DNA from 4 places in the Gellertiella sp. DMC107 genome. Region 2 is predicted to be linked to each of the others. Evidence: riboswitches for the same ligand, from Rfam matches in the RefSeq annotation. Region 2 holds a riboswitch; each other region holds the start of a gene.
What was found. Region 2 has a riboswitch for cobalamin ahead of ACT54B_RS18925 (aromatic ring-hydroxylating oxygenase subunit alpha). Riboswitches for the same ligand answer to the same signal wherever they lie in the genome.

Region 1 (4,205 bases), on a different contig from region 2:
AGCGCCGTCGCCTCGGCTTCCAGTGCGGCCTTGCTCTCCGCCGCCTGCTGCTCGAGCCGGTCCACATAGCTCTTGACGATGCTGCCGGTCGCGTCGATTTCTTCCTGGAGCGCATCCGCCACCTTGTCGAATGCCGGCATCTGCTTGTTTCCGGCTTCCGGTCCGCCAGCCACATAGGTCTTGGCCATCTCGATGCCAGTCGCGTGGAAGCCCGCGTAACGTTCCGAAAGCGCGTCCAGCGTCGTGACGAGATCGGAAAGGCCAGCCGTTTCGGCAAGCGCCTTCAGGCGGGCGACCTTTTCCGACAGGCTCTTGGCCGATTGCGCGGCAAGATCGAGACCGTCATCCAACCCGTCCTTGCCCTGCGTTGCAGACATATCGGTCAGCGATTCCTGGGTGCTGACGATATCCAGCTCGATCCGCAGCTTCAGCTCGGTGATCTCCCGGGCCAGGTCCTGCGCTTGTTCCTGCGCCAGAGCGATGTCCATGCTGCGCTGCAATTGCCGCGCTGACAATGTGTCCGAAATGGCAAGCACACCGGTGCTGAGGCAGATAAGGCTGATGATGGCAGCAGGCACGAGCCTGCCCAATCGAAAACGATCGAAGATCATTCGAGGAACCTTGAATTCGGAAGATGAAGGGGGGGCGGTGCCTCTCAGGGCGCTCGGCAAACATCATGTTCCGGCAAGATTGCCGTCCGGTTGGCAACAACTATTTGCCGATAAATTTTAATAGTGCCTTAAGCCTAACGGCCATTTAAATCGTTTTGTTGACCAAAGACATTTATTTTAGCGGCATCTTCTATTATAAATTGCTATTTTCATTATGCGCCACTATTGATTGTGTTTCGATGCGGGAAGCTCAGAACCTGCAGCCGCCACAGCAGGCTGGTGAGGGTGAGGACGACGCCCCAGGCGATGACGACATCGGAGAGAAAATGCGCTCCGAAGGCCACGCGGCTGAGCGAGACGGTGACCGCGAAGGGCGCAATCGCCGCATAGGCCATGGGCCGGCGACCAGCCGGCAGCAGCAGCGGCAGGGACAGAAGGGCCGCCGCCGAAGCGCTCTCCCCCGAAATGAACGAGCAGTTGTCCAGACAGGCGCGGGAGAGATCCCAGGGAAGCGAAAAGGCAGAATCGCCCCCGAAACCCAGCGTCTCGCGCGGCCGTGCCCGGCCGAAGCCGTCCTTGATCACCCGCGTCAGAAGCCCTGGCCCCAGCCCCATGACACAGAGAAGAAACAGACAATGGCCCGGTGGGGGCATGAGAGCGGCCAGACGAGACCGTCGGCCGACCGACCGGACCAGCAGCGCGGCAAACGCACAGAGCACGCAGACGTGCGGCAAGACGAGGTTGATGTTGCGCAGCAGCGTCAAGAGCGGATCGGCAGCCAGGAAAAATCCGGTCCTCTCCGCATAAAACAGCGCGCTGACAGCCAGATCCACCTCTGGAAACAGCCGAAAGAACAGACTGGCCAACACCGTGGCCGCGAAAAAGCCGGCGGCAGGCCATGCCGCCACGGCACGCCCTTCGCCGGGCAGTGCAGGAACACTGACCGTCATCCCCTGATCCCGTAAATGGAGACGCCCCCAATGCGCCTTCACAGGGGAGGATAACGAACGGCCATGACGGTTTGGCTACGGTCCTGTGACAGCTCTGTCCGGCGCGCGCCGAGGGGAGACTATCCGCCCCAGGTTTCCTCAAAGACCAGATCCTCCAGCGGCAACCGCTGCCGCCAGCCTTTCACCGCCAGTTCCGGCTCGCTGTAGAGCTGGTCCACATAGCCCGCGCAAAGCCAGGCGACGATTTCCACATGGTCGGGGATGGAAAAGATCTCCCGCACGTCGCGGTCGTGAAAAATGCTCACCCAGCCGATGCCAACCCCTTCCGCCCGGGCCGCGAGCCAGAGATTCTGCACCGCGCAGACGGTGGAATAGACATCCATGCGCGGATTGTGGGTCCGGCCCAGCACCACCTGGCCGCCCCGCGTGGGATCGCAGGTCACACAGATGCTGAGCGGCGCCTTGAGGATGCCTTCGAGCTTCAGCGCGCGATACTGGTCGCGGCGTTCGCCGGTAAACATCAGCGCCGCCTCCTCGTTCGCCCGGCAGAAGGCCTCGTGCACCCGGCGGCGCTTTTCCTCGGAACGGACGAGCAGGAAATTCCAGGGCTGCATGAAGCCCACGCTCGGTGCGGCATGCGCCGCCTTCAACAGGCGTTCCACCACATCGTCAGGCAGAGGGTCGGGCAAAAACTGGTCGCGCACGTCCCGCCGCGTTTCGATGGCGCGATAAAGGGCGGCTTTTTCATCCGGTGTGAACGGTTCGGCATGCACCAGCGCATCGCGGTGCGATTTCGTCGCAAGCATCGTTCGATCCCCAACAATGCAGACACCGCTGCCGCCGTCCGCGCGGCATCGGCTATGGCATCAGGCCGGTCTTCTGACTGGGCATCATCCGCCCGCTGCACGCCTTCCCGGTTTCCCAGTGGCGCGGCCTTCCGGTCAGGAAAGCCGTCTGCAACGACGTCCGCCTTACAGCGTTGGGCACGTTCCGGTTTTTCACCGGATTCCCGATTATCCGCCGGAAACCCGGCGGCACCTGAATATCCTGCTTATGACAAGGCGCCGGCCCTTTGGCAAGGCGCCCCCGCCTACCGGTCGCGGAACCGGTTGGTGATCGGATAGCGCCGGTCGCGTCCGAAATTCTTGCGGGTGATCTTCACGCCCGGCGCCGACTGCCGGCGCTTGTATTCGGCGATATAGAGCAGATGCTCGATCCGGTGCACCGTCGCCACGTCGTGACCGCGCGCCACGATATCCTCCACCGACATTTCCGCCTCGACGAGACATTCGAGAATATCGTCGAGGACCGGATAGGGCGGCAGCGAATCCTGGTCGGTCTGGTTCGGCCGAAGCTCTGCCGAAGGTGCCTTGTCCAGAATGTTTTTCGGGATCACCTCGCCCCCCGGCCCGAGCGCGCCCGGCGGCACATGGCTGTTGCGCCAGGCAGAAAGCGCATAGACCTGCATCTTGTACAGGTCCTTGATCGGGTTGAAGCCACCGTTCATGTCGCCATAGAGCGTGCAATAGCCCACCGACATTTCCGACTTGTTCCCGGTCGTGACGACCATCGAACCGAACTTGTTGGAAATGGCCATCAGAATGGTGCCGCGCGCCCGGCTCTGGAGGTTTTCCTCCGTAATGCCCTCTTCCGTCCCCTCGAAAACCTCCGACAGCGCGGAGAGAAACCCGGCGACCGGCTCCTCGATCGGCACCACCTCGTAACGGCAGCCCAGCGCCTTGGCACAGGCCTCCGCGTCCGTCAGCGAATCGGAGGAGGTGTAGCGATAGGGCAGCATCACGCAGCGCACCCGCTCCTCGCCCAGCGCATCCACCGCAATGGCCGCGCAGATCGCGCTGTCGATGCCGCCGGAGAGGCCAAGCACCACATTGCGGAAGCCGTTCTTGTTCACGTAATCCCGGAAGCCGATCATGCAGGCCCGATAATCGGCCTCTTGCGTATCGGGCAGATTGGCCCGGCCGCCGTCGCGGCAGACCCAGCTTTCGCCCTCCCGCTTCCAGGTGGAAACGGACAGGGTCTCCTCGAACTGGCTCATCTGGAAAGCCATGGACTTGTCGACGTTGAAGGCAAAGCTCGCGCCGTCGAAGACCAGTTCGTCCTGTCCGCCGAGCTGGTTCGCATAGATCATCGGCAGGCCGAGTTCGATCACATGCTTCAGCACGATCTGGTGGCGGATATCCATCTTGTTGCGATAATAGGGCGAGCCGTTCGGCACCAGCAGGAGCTCCGCGCCGCTTTCCGCCAGCGTCTCGCAGACGCCGAGTTCACCCCAGATATCCTCGCAGACCGGGATGCCGAGACGCACGCCCCGGAAATTCACCGGCCCCGGCATCGCGCCGGCGCGGAACACGCGCTTTTCGTCGAACTCGCCGTAATTGGGCAGATCCACCTTGTCACGGATGGCGAGGACCCGGCCGCCGTCCAGCACCGCGACGGAATTGTAGCGGCCCGCCTCGTCCTGGCGGGGAAAGCCGATGATGACCCCCGGCCCGCCATCGGCGGTTTCCGCGGCAAAGGCGTCGATCGCCTCCCGGCAGGCGCGGATGAAGGCAGGCTTCAGAACCAGGTCTTCCGGCGGATAGCCCGCCACGAACAGTTCGGTGAGCAGCAGGAGATGGGCTCC
Region 2 (4,205 bases):
GACGATGGAGCTCACCGCCTTCATGAAGGGATCCGGCCCGCAGCAGAAGATTTCGCGGCCCATGAAATCGGGAACCAGCATGGCGAGCTTGTGCCGGTCGATGCGGCCCATCAGCCCCGCCCAGGGCGAGGCGACGGAGCGGCCTTCCGGCAGGAAACCGAGCGAGAGATTGGGCATGCGCTTGGCGAGCAGCTCCAGCTCCTCGCGGAATATGATTTCCTCCGGCCGGCGCGCCGAATTCAGGAAGACCACATCGGTCGCAGGCGCGGTATCGGAAAGCCAGCGCAGCATGGACATCATGGGGGTGATGCCGGAGCCGGCCGAAATGAACAGGTATTTCTCCGCCGGATTGCGCGCCAGCGTGAAATGGCCGTTCGGGCCATAGGCGCGGATGCGCGAACCCGGCACCACATGATCGAACATCCAGCGGGTGCCGATGCTGCCGGGCTGCGCCTTGATGGTGATCGACAGCGCATAGGGCCGCGAGGGCGTGGAGGAGATGGTGTAGGTGCGATGGAGATCGCCGCCCTTCGCCCGAAGCTCCACCGTGATGAACTGGCCCGGCATGTATTTGAACCAGCCGCCGCCCTCGACGCCGAAGGTGAAGGTCTTCACATCGGGCGCCTCGTCGGTGACCGCCGTGCAGACGAGCATCTGCCGGGCGGCATTCCAGGGGCTGGTCGCGTCGAGGGGAAGTGCCGGCGGCACCTCCCCGAGGAAGGGTTTCATCGTCATGGCGGGCCTCAGGCGACCGAGCGCAGCGAGGCCGGAGCCTTGCCGCCGAGACGCTCCTGCATGAAGCGGGAATACCAGTCGACGAACTGCTCCACGCCGCCCTCATGCGCTTCCGAATAGGGGCCGGGCTGATAGGCGGGCGACTGGATGCCGAAGGCATTTTCCTCGACGATCCGGCGGTCCTGGTCGTTGGTCTCGGTCCAGACATGGATGAGATCGTCCAGCCGGTAATCGATGCCTTCCACCGCATCCTTGTGCACCAGCCACTTGGTGGTGACAGCAGTTTCCGTGGCGCTGATCGGCAGCACGCGGAAGGTCACCGCATGGTCGGAGAGAATGTGGTTCCAGGTGGTCGGGTAGTGGAAGAGCAGGAGCGTGCCGAGGCGGTCCTGGTTGATGTCGTCGGAAAGCCGCATCTGCACCGCCTTGCGGCCGGACATGGTGTAGCTCACCGCATCGCGCAGCAGCGGAATACGGGCGGTGCGGAACTGGCCGCGCTGGTCGATGGCAAAGCGGCTCGGCAGGCCGAGCGCCTCGCATTTTTCCCAGTGCTCGACGATTTCAGGATCATCCGCCGCACCGTTGACGCCGGTCGCGGTCGGGGCTTCCGGATAGGTCTTGCAGAGTTCCGGATGGTTGCCGGCGCAGTGATAGCATTCGCGGTTGTTTTCCCAGACGAGCTTCCAGTTGCCCTTTTCGATGATAGTGCTTTCGTAAGCCACCTTGGCATCGCGCAGCCGGTGCGGCAGGAAATAGGGCTCCATGGTAGCCCGGAAGGGGGCGAAATCCATCGGCTTCTCGGCGAGCGAGATGAAGATGTAGCCGCCGGCGAGCTCGCAGGCGACGGGCTTCAGGCCATAGGTGGACTTGTCGAAGCTCTCGCCCATGTGGCGGGCATATTGCAGCGAACCGTCGAGATCGTAGGTCCACTGGTGATAGGGGCAGACGAGCTTGGCCGCCGAACCGCGATGCTCGGTGCAGACCCGCGAGCCGCGATGGCGGCAGGAATTGTGGAAGGCGCGGATGCCGCCGTCATTGTCGCGAACGAGGACCACAGGATAGGCGCCGACCTGCACCGTCATGAAATTGCCCGGCTTCGGCAGCTCGCAATCATGCCCGATGAACAGCCAGTCCTTGTACCAGATCTCGTTCAGATCCTGCTGGAAATAGGCCGGATCGATATAGAAGGGCTGGTCGAGGGTAAAGCCGGGCTTGCGGGCCTGGAGCCGGGAAAGCATGTCGGAACGGATGTCCATGGTCGGTCCTTATGGGTCGGGGACGGCCGGGCGGATGATCCGGAAACGCATGGACAGGCGCAGGCGCACCCTCAGCCGGAGGGGCCGCATGTCCATTCGCCTCCTGCTCGCCCACCGCGATCAGTCGAGTTCAGCGCATCGAGGCTGGTTTCCGGGCTCCAGAACCGTCCCCCGAGGGGACCTTGCGTCACCTTCCCGGGCCTTCGCCCAGTGGTCTTTCGACGCCGTTCAGTTCTGCTACCGTTGCGGGGGCAGCGCCGGGTTGTCACCGGCTTCCCAATTGTCCCTCCGGCTCGTCAAAACCTTCGGGCACCTCGATGTCCCCAAGACACCATATTTCATTCGCGACCACATGGCTGAATGCGACATCTGCAAGCCTCATCGAAACAGGCCTGTGGACGGAGGCGGTCAGCCATCGCGCAGGATGCGACGGGCAAGAGCCGGCGACAGGCGGCTGATTGCGGCGAGAAGCCGGGCCTTTCCCACGACGATCTCCGGCTTTCCCCGTTCGAGGCCCGCAATCACCGCGCGGGCTGCCTCGGCAGGGTGCATCTTGTTCCGCCCGCGCCCCGCTGTCATGCCCGTCTCGACGAAAGCCATGATCACGTCATGCACGGTCACATGGGGCGCCGCATCCTCGCAGCGGTAGCGCAGCGCGCGGCTGAAGGCGCTGAGCCCCGCCTTCGTCGCGCAATAGACCGGCGCGGTCCGCTTCGGGGCCAGCGCAAGGCCCGAGGACATATTGACGATGGCCGCGCGCGGCTGCCGGGCCAGCAAGGGCATCAGACCGAAGGCGAGCGCGATGGGCGCGTCCAGATTGAGCTCGATTTCGGCGCGGAAGGCCGCCATCAGGCCCGCATCGCCAAGGCCCGTCGCCGGCATGTTCACCTGCACGCCCGCATTGTTGACGAGGATCGACAGATCGGGATGGCGCGCCATGACCTCGGCCACCAGCCGTTCCTGTCCTTCCCGGTCGGCGAGATCGGCCTCGATGAAGGCCATTGCCCCTCCCGCCGCCGCGATTACCGACTCGGCGGCGACCCGGTTCCGCCCGGTGATGATCACCCGCGCACCCCGCGCCGCGAGTTGCAACGCGATGTCCCGGCCTATTCCGGCGGTGCCGCCGGTGACGAGTACCCTCTGTCCCTCGATCCGCATGGCCACCCCCTTCACACCCCACTCCGCTCATAGTGGCGGAAGCCGTCCTCGATGGCCGGAATGATCCGGATCAGGTCGAAGAAGGGCTCGGCAAAGAGCGGCGAATCGCGCAGCGCCTCCATCACGCCATTGAATTGAACCGCATCTTCCGCCTCGAAGAGCACGATGTCGGAACAATCCGCGGAAAAGGCCTCCGCATCGAAATGGCGCAGGGTCACGCTCCGCCCCTCAAGCGCCGGCAAGAGCGCTGCCGTCGCGATCCGCTCCCGCTCGGGCCGTGGCAGGCGCAGCCAGGACGGCAACGCCCTCAGACAGACGAAAACGGAAAGGCGGGGCTTCAGCGGATCCATGGACGACGCTCCGGTTGCGGGATGGGTGGAACGGATCTATGGTGCGAGCAATTGCTCACATTTCCAACTCGCATTCCATGTCCCGCACCGCAAAGCCCATCGAAGCCCGCAAACATCCGCGTCAGGCACGGTCTGCCGCGACCGTCGAGATCATCCTGGAAGCGGCGGCTCGCATTCTGGAGGGCGGCGGGCTATCGGCCCTCAACACCAATCTGGTGGCGGAACGGGCGGGCATCAGCATCGGCAGCCTCTACCAGTATTTTCCTGGCAAGGAGGCGCTGCTCGCGGCCCTCATCCGGCGCAAGCGCGCGGAACTGATCGTGCTGCTGGAAGGGCAGGCTGAGCAGGCGGGAACGGCCGATCTGAAGACGTTGCTCGACGGCCTGATCCGCGCCGCGCTGCACCACCAGTTCGCCCGTCCCCGGCTGGCGGCCAGTCTCGAATATGCGGAAAGCCTGCTGCCGCTCGACGCGGAAACCCAGGCGCTGAAACAGGAGATTGCCGAAACTGTCGCCCGGGCGCTCTCCGCCCATGGCATAGCCGACCCGGCAACCGCCGCGCGGGATCTGGCGGCGCTGACCCGGGGGATGGCCGATGCGGCAGGGCTCTACGGCGAGACCGATCCCGCATCGCTCGAAGCGCGCATCCGCCGTGCCGTCTACGGCTATCTCGGGCTTGGCGGCTGACGATCAGCGCAGCGAGAAAT
Region 3 (4,205 bases), on a different contig from region 2:
GAGGACCGGGCGATGATCGCCGGTTACCTGATCAACAAGTTCCGGGGCGATGTGACGCTTTTCGACGACGGGTTGAAAGCCATCGAGGGTTTCACGGGCTGGCCCTGTTTCGGCGTCGTTCCCTGGCTGAAGGCGGCGGCCCGGCTGCCGGCAGAGGATTCCGTCGTGCTGGAGCGTCTCGCGCGACCGGAGGGACGGGCGCTGAAGGTGGCCGTTCCGGTCCTCTCGCGCATCGCCAATTTCGACGATCTCGATCCGCTGAAGGCCGAGCCGGAGGTGGATCTCGTCTATGTCCGTCCGGGGGAGGCAATCCCTGCCGATACGGGGCTGGTGGTGCTGCCGGGTTCGAAATCGACCATCGGCGATCTGATGGATCTGCGCGCGCAGGGCTGGGATCGCGATCTGGCCCGGCATGTGAAGCGGGGCGGACGGGTGATCGGCATTTGCGGCGGATATCAGATGCTCGGGCGCGTGGTGCGCGATCCGCTCGGCATCGAAGGCGGCACGACGGAAACGGAGGGTCTTGGCCTGCTCGACGTGGAAACCGAAATGGCCCCGGAAAAGACGGTCCGCAACACGGCCGCCTGGTCGGTCGAGCATGATGTGCCGCTCGAGGGCTACGAGATCCATCTGGGCGTGACGGAGGGGCCGGATTGCGTCCGTCCGGCGATCCGCATCGGCAACCGGGCCGATGGGGCCATCTCGCCGGACGGGCGGGTCATGGGCACCTATCTGCACGGTCTCTTTGGCAATGACGGATACAGGCGGGGCCTGCTGTCCACCTTCGGCATCGAAGGGGACCGGCTCTCCTACCGGGAAGGGGTGGATCGCGCGCTCGACGATCTGGCGGCCGAGCTGGAATCGCTTCTCGATCCACGCTGGCTCGATGGCCTGATGGGCGGTTGAGCCGGTTCCGCCTGCGACATTGCCCGCCGCCCGATGCGATTGACTTGGAACGCCCCCACTCTTATGAAACATCAAGAAACGGATGGTTTCCGCTGCGCCAAGGTCGCAGCGGGAAGAGATAGGGAATGCGCAAGGATGGACCCATTCAGGGCATCCGTATCGCAGCCGACCCCGCGACTGTAGAGCGGCGAGGGGACTTCATCCCGGTTCTGACGGCATTGGCCGGCGGTTCGCATGGTGCGGACGGGCGAAGGCGACAGGGACAGGGAAAAGCCACTGGAGTGGCATGGAAAACAGCCGGGGCCGGACGCCTCTTCTTCTACGAATCGTCCACCTCTTTCCATGCGGATCACTTCGGGAAGGCGAGAAGCACCTGCTGGCACGGCGACGTGCCGGGAACCGCGAGCCAGGAGACCTGCCATTCGTGCCGGGCGAAGAGCCCAGTTCCTGGGGAGGCGTCCCCAATGCCAGCACGGAGGTTGTCATGGCAAGACGAGCGCCCATGCCGGCTATGTGCCGGATGGCGAAGCATGCATGTGTGTCTGGCCTGACAGGGCGGCGCAGCGGTGTTTCCGCCGCGATGCCGGCTTTTGATTCATGCCGTGTGGGAGACTGCAGGCCATGACGGCACAGTCCAAAGGCGCTGTCCTCGTTCTCGGCGGCGCGCGCTCCGGAAAATCCCGATTTGCCGAAAACTATGTGCTGGGCACGGGCCTCAGGCGCCATTACGTGGCGACGGGCCGGGCCTGGGACGACGAGATGCGCGCGCGCATCGACAAGCACCGCGAGGACCGCGGCCCGGACTGGAACACGCTGGAAGAGCCGCTCGATCTCGTCTTCGCGCTCCAGACCATCGATTCCACGGAGAGTGTCATCCTGGTCGATTGCCTGACCCTCTGGGTCACCAACCTGATGATGGAAGAGCGCGACATGGCCTCCGAATTCCGCGCGCTTGCGGAATTCGTGCGGGATGCCCGGGGTCGCATCGTTTTCGTCTCCAACGAGGTCGGTCTGGGCATTGTCCCGGAAAACCGCATGGCCAGAGAATTCCGCGACCATGCGGGCCGCCTGCACCAGTTGATCGCCGACGTGGCGAAGGAAGTCTATTTTGTTGCGGCGGGCCTGCCGCTGAAGATGAAGGGTTGAACCGATGTTCAAGGAAAAGATCCCCGCAACTGTGATCACCGGTTTTCTCGGAGCGGGCAAGACCACGATGATCCGCAACCTGCTGACCGATACCGGCGGCAAGAAGATCGCGCTGATCATCAACGAATTCGGCGATCTCGGCGTCGATGGGGAGGTGCTGAAGGGTTGCGGTGCGGAAAACTGTACCGAGGACGACATCATCGAGCTGACCAATGGCTGCATCTGCTGCACCGTGGCCGACGATTTTGTGCCGACCATGATGAAGCTGCTGGAGCGCGAAAGCCGCCCTGACCATATCGTCATCGAAACCTCCGGCCTTGCGCTGCCGCAGCCGCTGGTTGCCGCCTTCAACTGGCCGGAAATCCGCACGCAGGTGACGGTCGATGGCGTGGTGACCGTGGTGGACAGTGCCGCCGTCGCCGCAGGCCGCTTTGCCGACGATCACGACCGCGTGGATGCCATGCGCGCCGAAGACGAGGGGCTCGACCATGAAAGCCCGCTCGAAGAACTCTTCGAGGACCAGCTGACCTGCGCCGACCTCATCGTTCTCAACAAGACCGACCTTCTGGATGCCGAGGGCCTTGCCACGGTTCGCAGCGAAGTGACCGCCCGCATTGCCCGCAAGCCGACGATGATCGAAGCCCGCAACGGCTCGGTTCCGGCCTCGGTCCTGCTCGGCCTCGGCGTCGGCACGGAAGCCGATATCGAGAACCGCAAGTCGCATCACGAGCTGGAACACGAGGCCCTGCACGAGGACGGCGTCGAGCACCATCACGACCATGATCATGACGAGTTCGAGAGCTTCGTGGCCGAGCTCGGTCCCGTTGCCGATCCGGCGCTCTTCGTGGAGAAGCTGAAGGCGATCATCGCGGAACACGATATCCTCCGCCTCAAGGGCTTTGCCGACGTGCCCGGCAAGCCGATGCGCCTCGTCATCCAGGCGGTCGGCAGCCGCATCGACCATTATTTCGATCGCGCCTGGGCCCCGGGCGAAACCCGCGCCACCCGCCTCGTCGTCATCGGCCTGCATGACGAGATGGACGACGACGCGATCCGCGCGGCGCTGAAGGCGCTCTGATCCCATGCATCTGCTGCTCGCACAAAAGGGAACCATCTCGGACGGGGACGAGGCCATCGATCTCGGCCAGTCGCCGGGTGATATACTGTTCCTGTCGGCAGCGGATACGGAGCTTGCCGCCGTCGCCTCGGCGCAGCGGCAGCTCGACAACGGGTTTACCTTGCGGGTCGCGAGCCTGATTTCGCTGAAGCATCCGATGTCCGTCGATACCTATGTGGAGCGGACGGCGCGGCATGCGAAGCTGATCGTGGTGCGGCCGCTTGGCGGGGCGAGCTATTTCCAGTATGCGCTGGAGGCCTTGCATGCTGCCGCAAACCGATACGGCGCGAAGATTGCGGTCATTCCCGGCGATTCCAAGCCCGATCCGGGGCTGGTGCCCTATTCGAATATCGGTGTCGACGATCTCAACGCACTCTGGTCCTACCTGATCGAGGGCGGTAACGACAATACGCGCGCCTTCCTCACCTATGCCTCGGCCATGCTGTCGGGGGGCGAAAAGCCGGGTCCCGCCGTGCCGCTTGCCAAGGCCGGCATCTGGTGGCCGGGCGAAGGGGTGATCAAGGTCTCCCGCTGGCTGGAAAAGGTGGGTCCCAGCCAGGAGGCGAAGGGCACCGTTGCCATTTCCTTCTACCGCGCGCTCGTCCAGAGCGGCGAGACAAAGCCTGTCGAGGCGATGATCGAGGCGCTGGCGGCGGAGGGGCTGCGCGCACTTCCCGTCTTTGCCTACAGCCTGAAGGATTCCGACTGCATCGGCACGCTGAAGTCGATCTTCGCCAAGGGCGTGCCTGAAGTGGTGATCAACGCCACCGCCTTTGCGGTTTCCGCGCCCGGCGCGAACCGCAAGCCGACCGTTCTGGAATCGCAAGGATCGGTCGTGTTGCAGGCGATCTTCTCCGCTTCGTCCAAAGAAGCATGGGAAGCCTCCGCGCAGGGGCTTTCCGCCCGCGATCTCGGCATGAATGTCTCGCTGCCGGAGGTGGATGGCCGTGTGCTTTCCCGCGCCGTCTCCTTCAAGGCCGCCAAGCGCTTTGACGAGCTGGTCGAGGCCAATATCGTTTCCTCCGAGCCGGACGCC
Region 4 (4,205 bases), on a different contig from region 2:
CGAAGCTCATGCGGTGGGTGGGGGTCGCTGCCAGATCGGCAATGCCCATCGCCTCCAGCGCGGCCGCCACCCGGCGGCGGATCTCCGCCTCCGGCAGACCCATGTTGGACGGGCCGAAGGACACGTCTTCGGCGACCGTGGCCGCAAAGAGCTGGTCGTCCGGGTCCTGCATGACGAGGCCGACGCTGGCGCGCAGCCGGGCAAGGCCCTTGCGGTCGTGGCTGATGGCCTCGCCGTCGAGCCGCACCGTGCCTTCCGCCGGCTTCAGGCTGCCGTTCAGCAGCTGGAAAAGGGTGGACTTGCCGGCCCCGTTGACGCCGAGCAGCGCCACGCACTCACCGCGATCGATGGAAAAACCGACGCCCGAGAGCGCCGGCGGCGCGCCCGGATAGGCAAAGGAAAGGCCTTTCGCCGACAGGATCATGCAAACCTCCCGACCAGCAGCAGGCCGGCAAAGGCGCTGACCGTCGCCGCCATGCGGAAGAGGCGGGAGGGCTCCTCGGTCGTCAGGAACACGAGTCGCCCCTCGTAGCCGCGCGCGCCCAGTCCGGTTTCCAGCCGCTGCGCCCGCGAGAAGACCCGCGGCAGCAGCGCCGCCAGCAGCAGACCGTGCGAGGTGAGAATGCCGCGGAAATTCCGGTGCCCGAGCCGGCCTTTCAGCGCCCGCTCGCCGCTTTCCAGACAGTCGAGCGTCAGCCAGATCATCCGGAACATCACGAGCGCGATATCGGCAATATGCGGGTTCAGGCCGCGCCGCTCCAGGAAGGCGATCAGCCGGGTGAGCGGCGTCGTCAGCGCCAGCAGCAGCAGGGCGGAAATGGAGGCAAGCGCCGTCACGGCAAAGCGTGCAGCCATCAGAAGGTCTTCCCGGCCTGCCAGGCCGAGAACGGGGCCACCGGACCAGGAGAGCGTCACCGCCTGGGCCAGGACGCCCGTGGCGATGAAGCCTGCCGGAACGGCAAAAGCCTTCAGGTAATCGCGCGCCGGAATACCGGCGCCGAAAAGGGTGAGCAGGGCCATGATCGCCAGGATCACGAGCTTGATCGCCAGCGCCGTCGACAGCACCGCCACCAGCATGGCGGAGAGGCTGAGCGCGAGTTTTTCCGCCGTTGGCACATGGCGCCAACGGCTCGTATGGGCGGACCGGTCGATGAGGCGCATCAGTGCGCCTGTTCGACGGATGTCTTCGATGCGCGATGGCTGTCGCCCCGGGCGGAGCGTCGGCCGAAATAGAAGCCGATCAGGCCGGCGCCAAGCGCGGCCTGCAGCGCAAACAGCAGGCTGGCCACTTCGCCGCTCGGCGGCTCCCAGATCGGGGTGAACCAGGGCTGGTAACCGGGATTGATCTCGGTGATCAGCGCGGCGGCATTGTTGTCGGCGCCGTTGAACTGGGCGGTGCCGCCCCGGTGGATGAAGAGCGGCGCGGCGGCCAGCGCGCCCACGATGGACAGGAGGATGAGGTTCTGCTTCAGCATGGCTCAGGCCTTTCCGGTCACGGGGCCGAGCGCCTTCAGCTCATCGGCGGAATAGCGCGACAGAAGATTCATCACGACCACGGTCAGCAGACCCTCGCTGACCGCAAGCGGCGCCTGGGTGGGTGCGAAGACCGCGAGGAACTTCACGGCCGCCCCGGTGACGCCCGAAACCGGATCGGGGAAGGCGAGCGCCAGCTGCAGCGCGGTGACGCAATAGGTGGCGAGATCGCCGAGCATGGCGGCGAAGAACACCGCGACCGCCATGGAAGCCCCCGCCTTCGTGAGGCCGCGATAGAGGCCATAGGCGATGAAGGGACCGGCGATCGCCATGGAGAAGACGTTGGCGCCCAGCGTCGTCAGACCGCCATGGGCGAGCAGCAGCGCCTGGAACAGAAGCACGATGGTGCCGAGCACGGCTGTCACGGACGGGCCGAACAGCGTGGCCGAGAGGCCGGTGCCGGTCGGATGGGAGCAGCTGCCCGTCACCGACGGGATCTTCAGCGCCGAGAGCACGAAGACATAGGCCCCGGAAGCGGCCAGCAGCATCTTGGTTTCTGGTTTTTCCTCAAGCGTGCGCACGATCTTGCGGGCGCCATAGACGACGAAGGGGAGAGAAAGCGCAGCCCAGCCAAGGGCATGGCTCACCGGAAGGTAGCCTTCCATGATATGCATCGGACAACTCCTTTGCCCGCGCCACCCGCGCGGGGCCAGTCAAAAGGATGGTTCCCTGTCGGGAAATCCCATCCCGGGTTGCCGAAAGAGGCAGGTCTCCTGGCTTGCGGGTCGTCGCTCGGTCCGCCTTATCGGCACGCCTGTCGCGCCAATGGCATGGTTGGACGTCGCTCTCCGCTCACAGTTGCGGGGGCAGCCACGGTCTCGGTCCCTGATGGGTAATCCTCACCGTGTTCCCTTTTCATCCGCCCTCCCGTCCGGTGTGGGCAGAACCGTCTTTCGTAGTCACGTCGCGCGAACCTTCGGGTCCGCGTTTCCGCATCCCTCCTTCATAGGAGAAGTTCCAGCCGATTGCAATCTGCGCTTTGCGTCATGCGGTGACGGTGGCAGGCACAAGCCCGTCGACATAGCGCCAGACCTGCCGCAGCGCCGCATCCCGGTCCATCGATCCGGCGCCGAGCCCCAGGCGCAGCCAGAGGCCGTCGATCAGCGCGCTGAGGCCGGCGGCGATGTCTTCCGCCTCCTGACGCGGCACGAGGCCGGCCAGCGCCGCCACCAGATTGGAGTGGAGCCGCGCGTGGAACACATGCTGAAGCCGCGCCAGCTGCGGCTCGCGCGGCACTTCCGCCACCAGCGAAAGCCAGGCATGGCTGATTTCCGGCTTGAAGAATTCCGGCTCGAAATTGCCGAGCAGCACCGCTTCGAGCCGCTGCCGGGGCGTCGTGGCCGTCTTCAGCCGGGCGACGACCGCCCGGTGCAGGGCCGCGTTCGCCTCCCGCATGGCCTGCTCGAAAAGCTCCTGCTTGTTGCGGAAATAATGCAGCACGATGCCCTTCGATGCCCCCGCATGCGTGGCCACCTTTTCCAGCGTCGTTCCTGCCAGGCCCTCCGTCTGCAGCACCTCGAAAGCCGCCTGCCGCAGTTCCCGGCGCCGGATCTCGCTGATTCTCGAAAGCTTCATGGCCGCCCTGCCTCTGCTCTGTGCCCCTGCCTCCTTCATCGACAATTCGTCCGGAAAGATCAACTGTTGACCGGCGGGTCAATTTAATATCCAATGAGACAAAATGATGGGAACGGCGGTGCGCCGCAGAAAAGGAGATGTCGATGAGGGGGCAAACGGAAAAGGGTCGAAGCGGGCGTGGCCTCGTGCTCGCCGCAATCATGGCAGGGGTTCTGGCCGGGGCGGGCGCCGCCCGGGCCGCCGAGGCTGAAAGCTGCAAGGCGGTCCGCATGGCCGAACCCGGATGGAACGATCTTGCCTTCACCACCGGCGTCGGGATGACGCTGCTGAAGGGGCTCGGCTATGAACCGTCCTCGTCGCTTCTCGGCGTCGATGTCATCTATCTCAGCCTGAAAAACCGGGATCTCGACGTTTTCCTCGGCTATTGGGATCCGGCCATGATCACCTATGCCAAGCCCTATCTGGCGGATGGAACGGTAGAGACGGTGGCCACCAATCTCACCGGGGCGAAATATACCTTTGCCGTGCCGACCTATGTCTATGAGGCCGGCGTCCACGACTTCGCCGATCTGCAGGCCTTCGCCGACCGCTTCGAACGCAAGCTCTACGGCATCGAGCCGGGTTCCAACCAGCTGATGCTGGATGCCGTCAACGATCCCGCGCTTGGCCTGAAGGGCTGGGAAGTGGTGGAATCCTCCGAGCAGGGCATGCTGGCCGAGGTCAAGCGGCATGCGAAAGACAAGAGCTTCATCGTGTTCCAGGGCTGGGCGCCCCATCCGATGAACACGGACATCGACATGAAGTACCTCACCGGCGGCGACAAGTTCTACGGCCCGGATTTCGGTGCGGCCACCGTCAGCACCCAGGTGCGCAAGGGCTTTGCCGGGGAATGCCCGAATGTGGCCAAGCTGCTTTCCAATCTCCGCTTCGATGTGGATTTCGAGAATCGCGGCATGGGCTACCTGATGAATGACGGCCTGCCGCCCGAAGAGGCCGCCGCCCGTGCCATCAAGGAGGAGCCGAAGCGGCTGGAAGCCTGGCTTGCGGGCGTCACCACGCTCGACGGCAAGCCCGGCCTCGAGGCCGTCCGCGCGAGC

Region 1: linked by a shared signal. The riboswitch ahead of bluB (5,6-dimethylbenzimidazole synthase) and the one ahead of ACT54B_RS18925 (aromatic ring-hydroxylating oxygenase subunit alpha) in region 2 are both predicted to bind cobalamin.
Region 3: linked by a shared signal. The riboswitch ahead of cobU (bifunctional adenosylcobinamide kinase/adenosylcobinamide-phosphate guanylyltransferase) and the one ahead of ACT54B_RS18925 (aromatic ring-hydroxylating oxygenase subunit alpha) in region 2 are both predicted to bind cobalamin.
Region 4: linked by a shared signal. The riboswitch ahead of ACT54B_RS17515 (energy-coupling factor ABC transporter permease) and the one ahead of ACT54B_RS18925 (aromatic ring-hydroxylating oxygenase subunit alpha) in region 2 are both predicted to bind cobalamin.

What each region holds. Positions count from the first base shown of each region.
Region 1 is NZ_JBQUZZ010000001.1:27,356-31,560, forward strand. Features, by position in the region: gene ACT54B_RS00110 (methyl-accepting chemotaxis protein) at 1-611, opposite strand, end outside; gene ACT54B_RS00115 (phosphatase PAP2 family protein) at 824-1,561, opposite strand; gene bluB (5,6-dimethylbenzimidazole synthase) at 1,681-2,367, opposite strand; cobalamin riboswitch at 2,414-2,618, opposite strand; gene ACT54B_RS00125 (NAD+ synthase) at 2,652-4,205, opposite strand, start outside.
Region 2 is NZ_JBQUZZ010000006.1:185,167-189,371, forward strand. Features, by position in the region: gene ACT54B_RS18920 (FAD-binding oxidoreductase) at 1-735, opposite strand, end outside; gene ACT54B_RS18925 (aromatic ring-hydroxylating oxygenase subunit alpha) at 744-1,991, opposite strand; cobalamin riboswitch at 2,117-2,323, opposite strand; gene ACT54B_RS18930 (SDR family oxidoreductase) at 2,400-3,149, opposite strand; gene ACT54B_RS18935 (darcynin family protein) at 3,161-3,499, opposite strand; gene ACT54B_RS18940 (TetR/AcrR family transcriptional regulator) at 3,538-4,185, shown strand; gene ACT54B_RS18945 (MipA/OmpV family protein) at 4,189-4,205, opposite strand, start outside.
Region 3 is NZ_JBQUZZ010000001.1:152,192-156,396, reverse strand. Features, by position in the region: gene ACT54B_RS00720 (cobyric acid synthase) at 1-906, shown strand, start outside; cobalamin riboswitch at 973-1,343, shown strand; gene cobU (bifunctional adenosylcobinamide kinase/adenosylcobinamide-phosphate guanylyltransferase) at 1,528-2,052, shown strand; gene cobW (cobalamin biosynthesis protein CobW) at 2,057-3,130, shown strand; gene cobN (cobaltochelatase subunit CobN) at 3,135-4,205, shown strand, end outside.
Region 4 is NZ_JBQUZZ010000005.1:270,942-275,146, reverse strand. Features, by position in the region: gene ACT54B_RS17530 (energy-coupling factor ABC transporter ATP-binding protein) at 1-424, opposite strand, end outside; gene cbiQ (cobalt ECF transporter T component CbiQ) at 421-1,161, opposite strand; gene ACT54B_RS17520 (energy-coupling factor ABC transporter substrate-binding protein) at 1,161-1,475, opposite strand; gene ACT54B_RS17515 (energy-coupling factor ABC transporter permease) at 1,479-2,147, opposite strand; cobalamin riboswitch at 2,220-2,439, opposite strand; gene betI (choline-binding transcriptional repressor BetI) at 2,518-3,108, opposite strand; gene choX (choline ABC transporter substrate-binding protein) at 3,309-4,205, shown strand, end outside.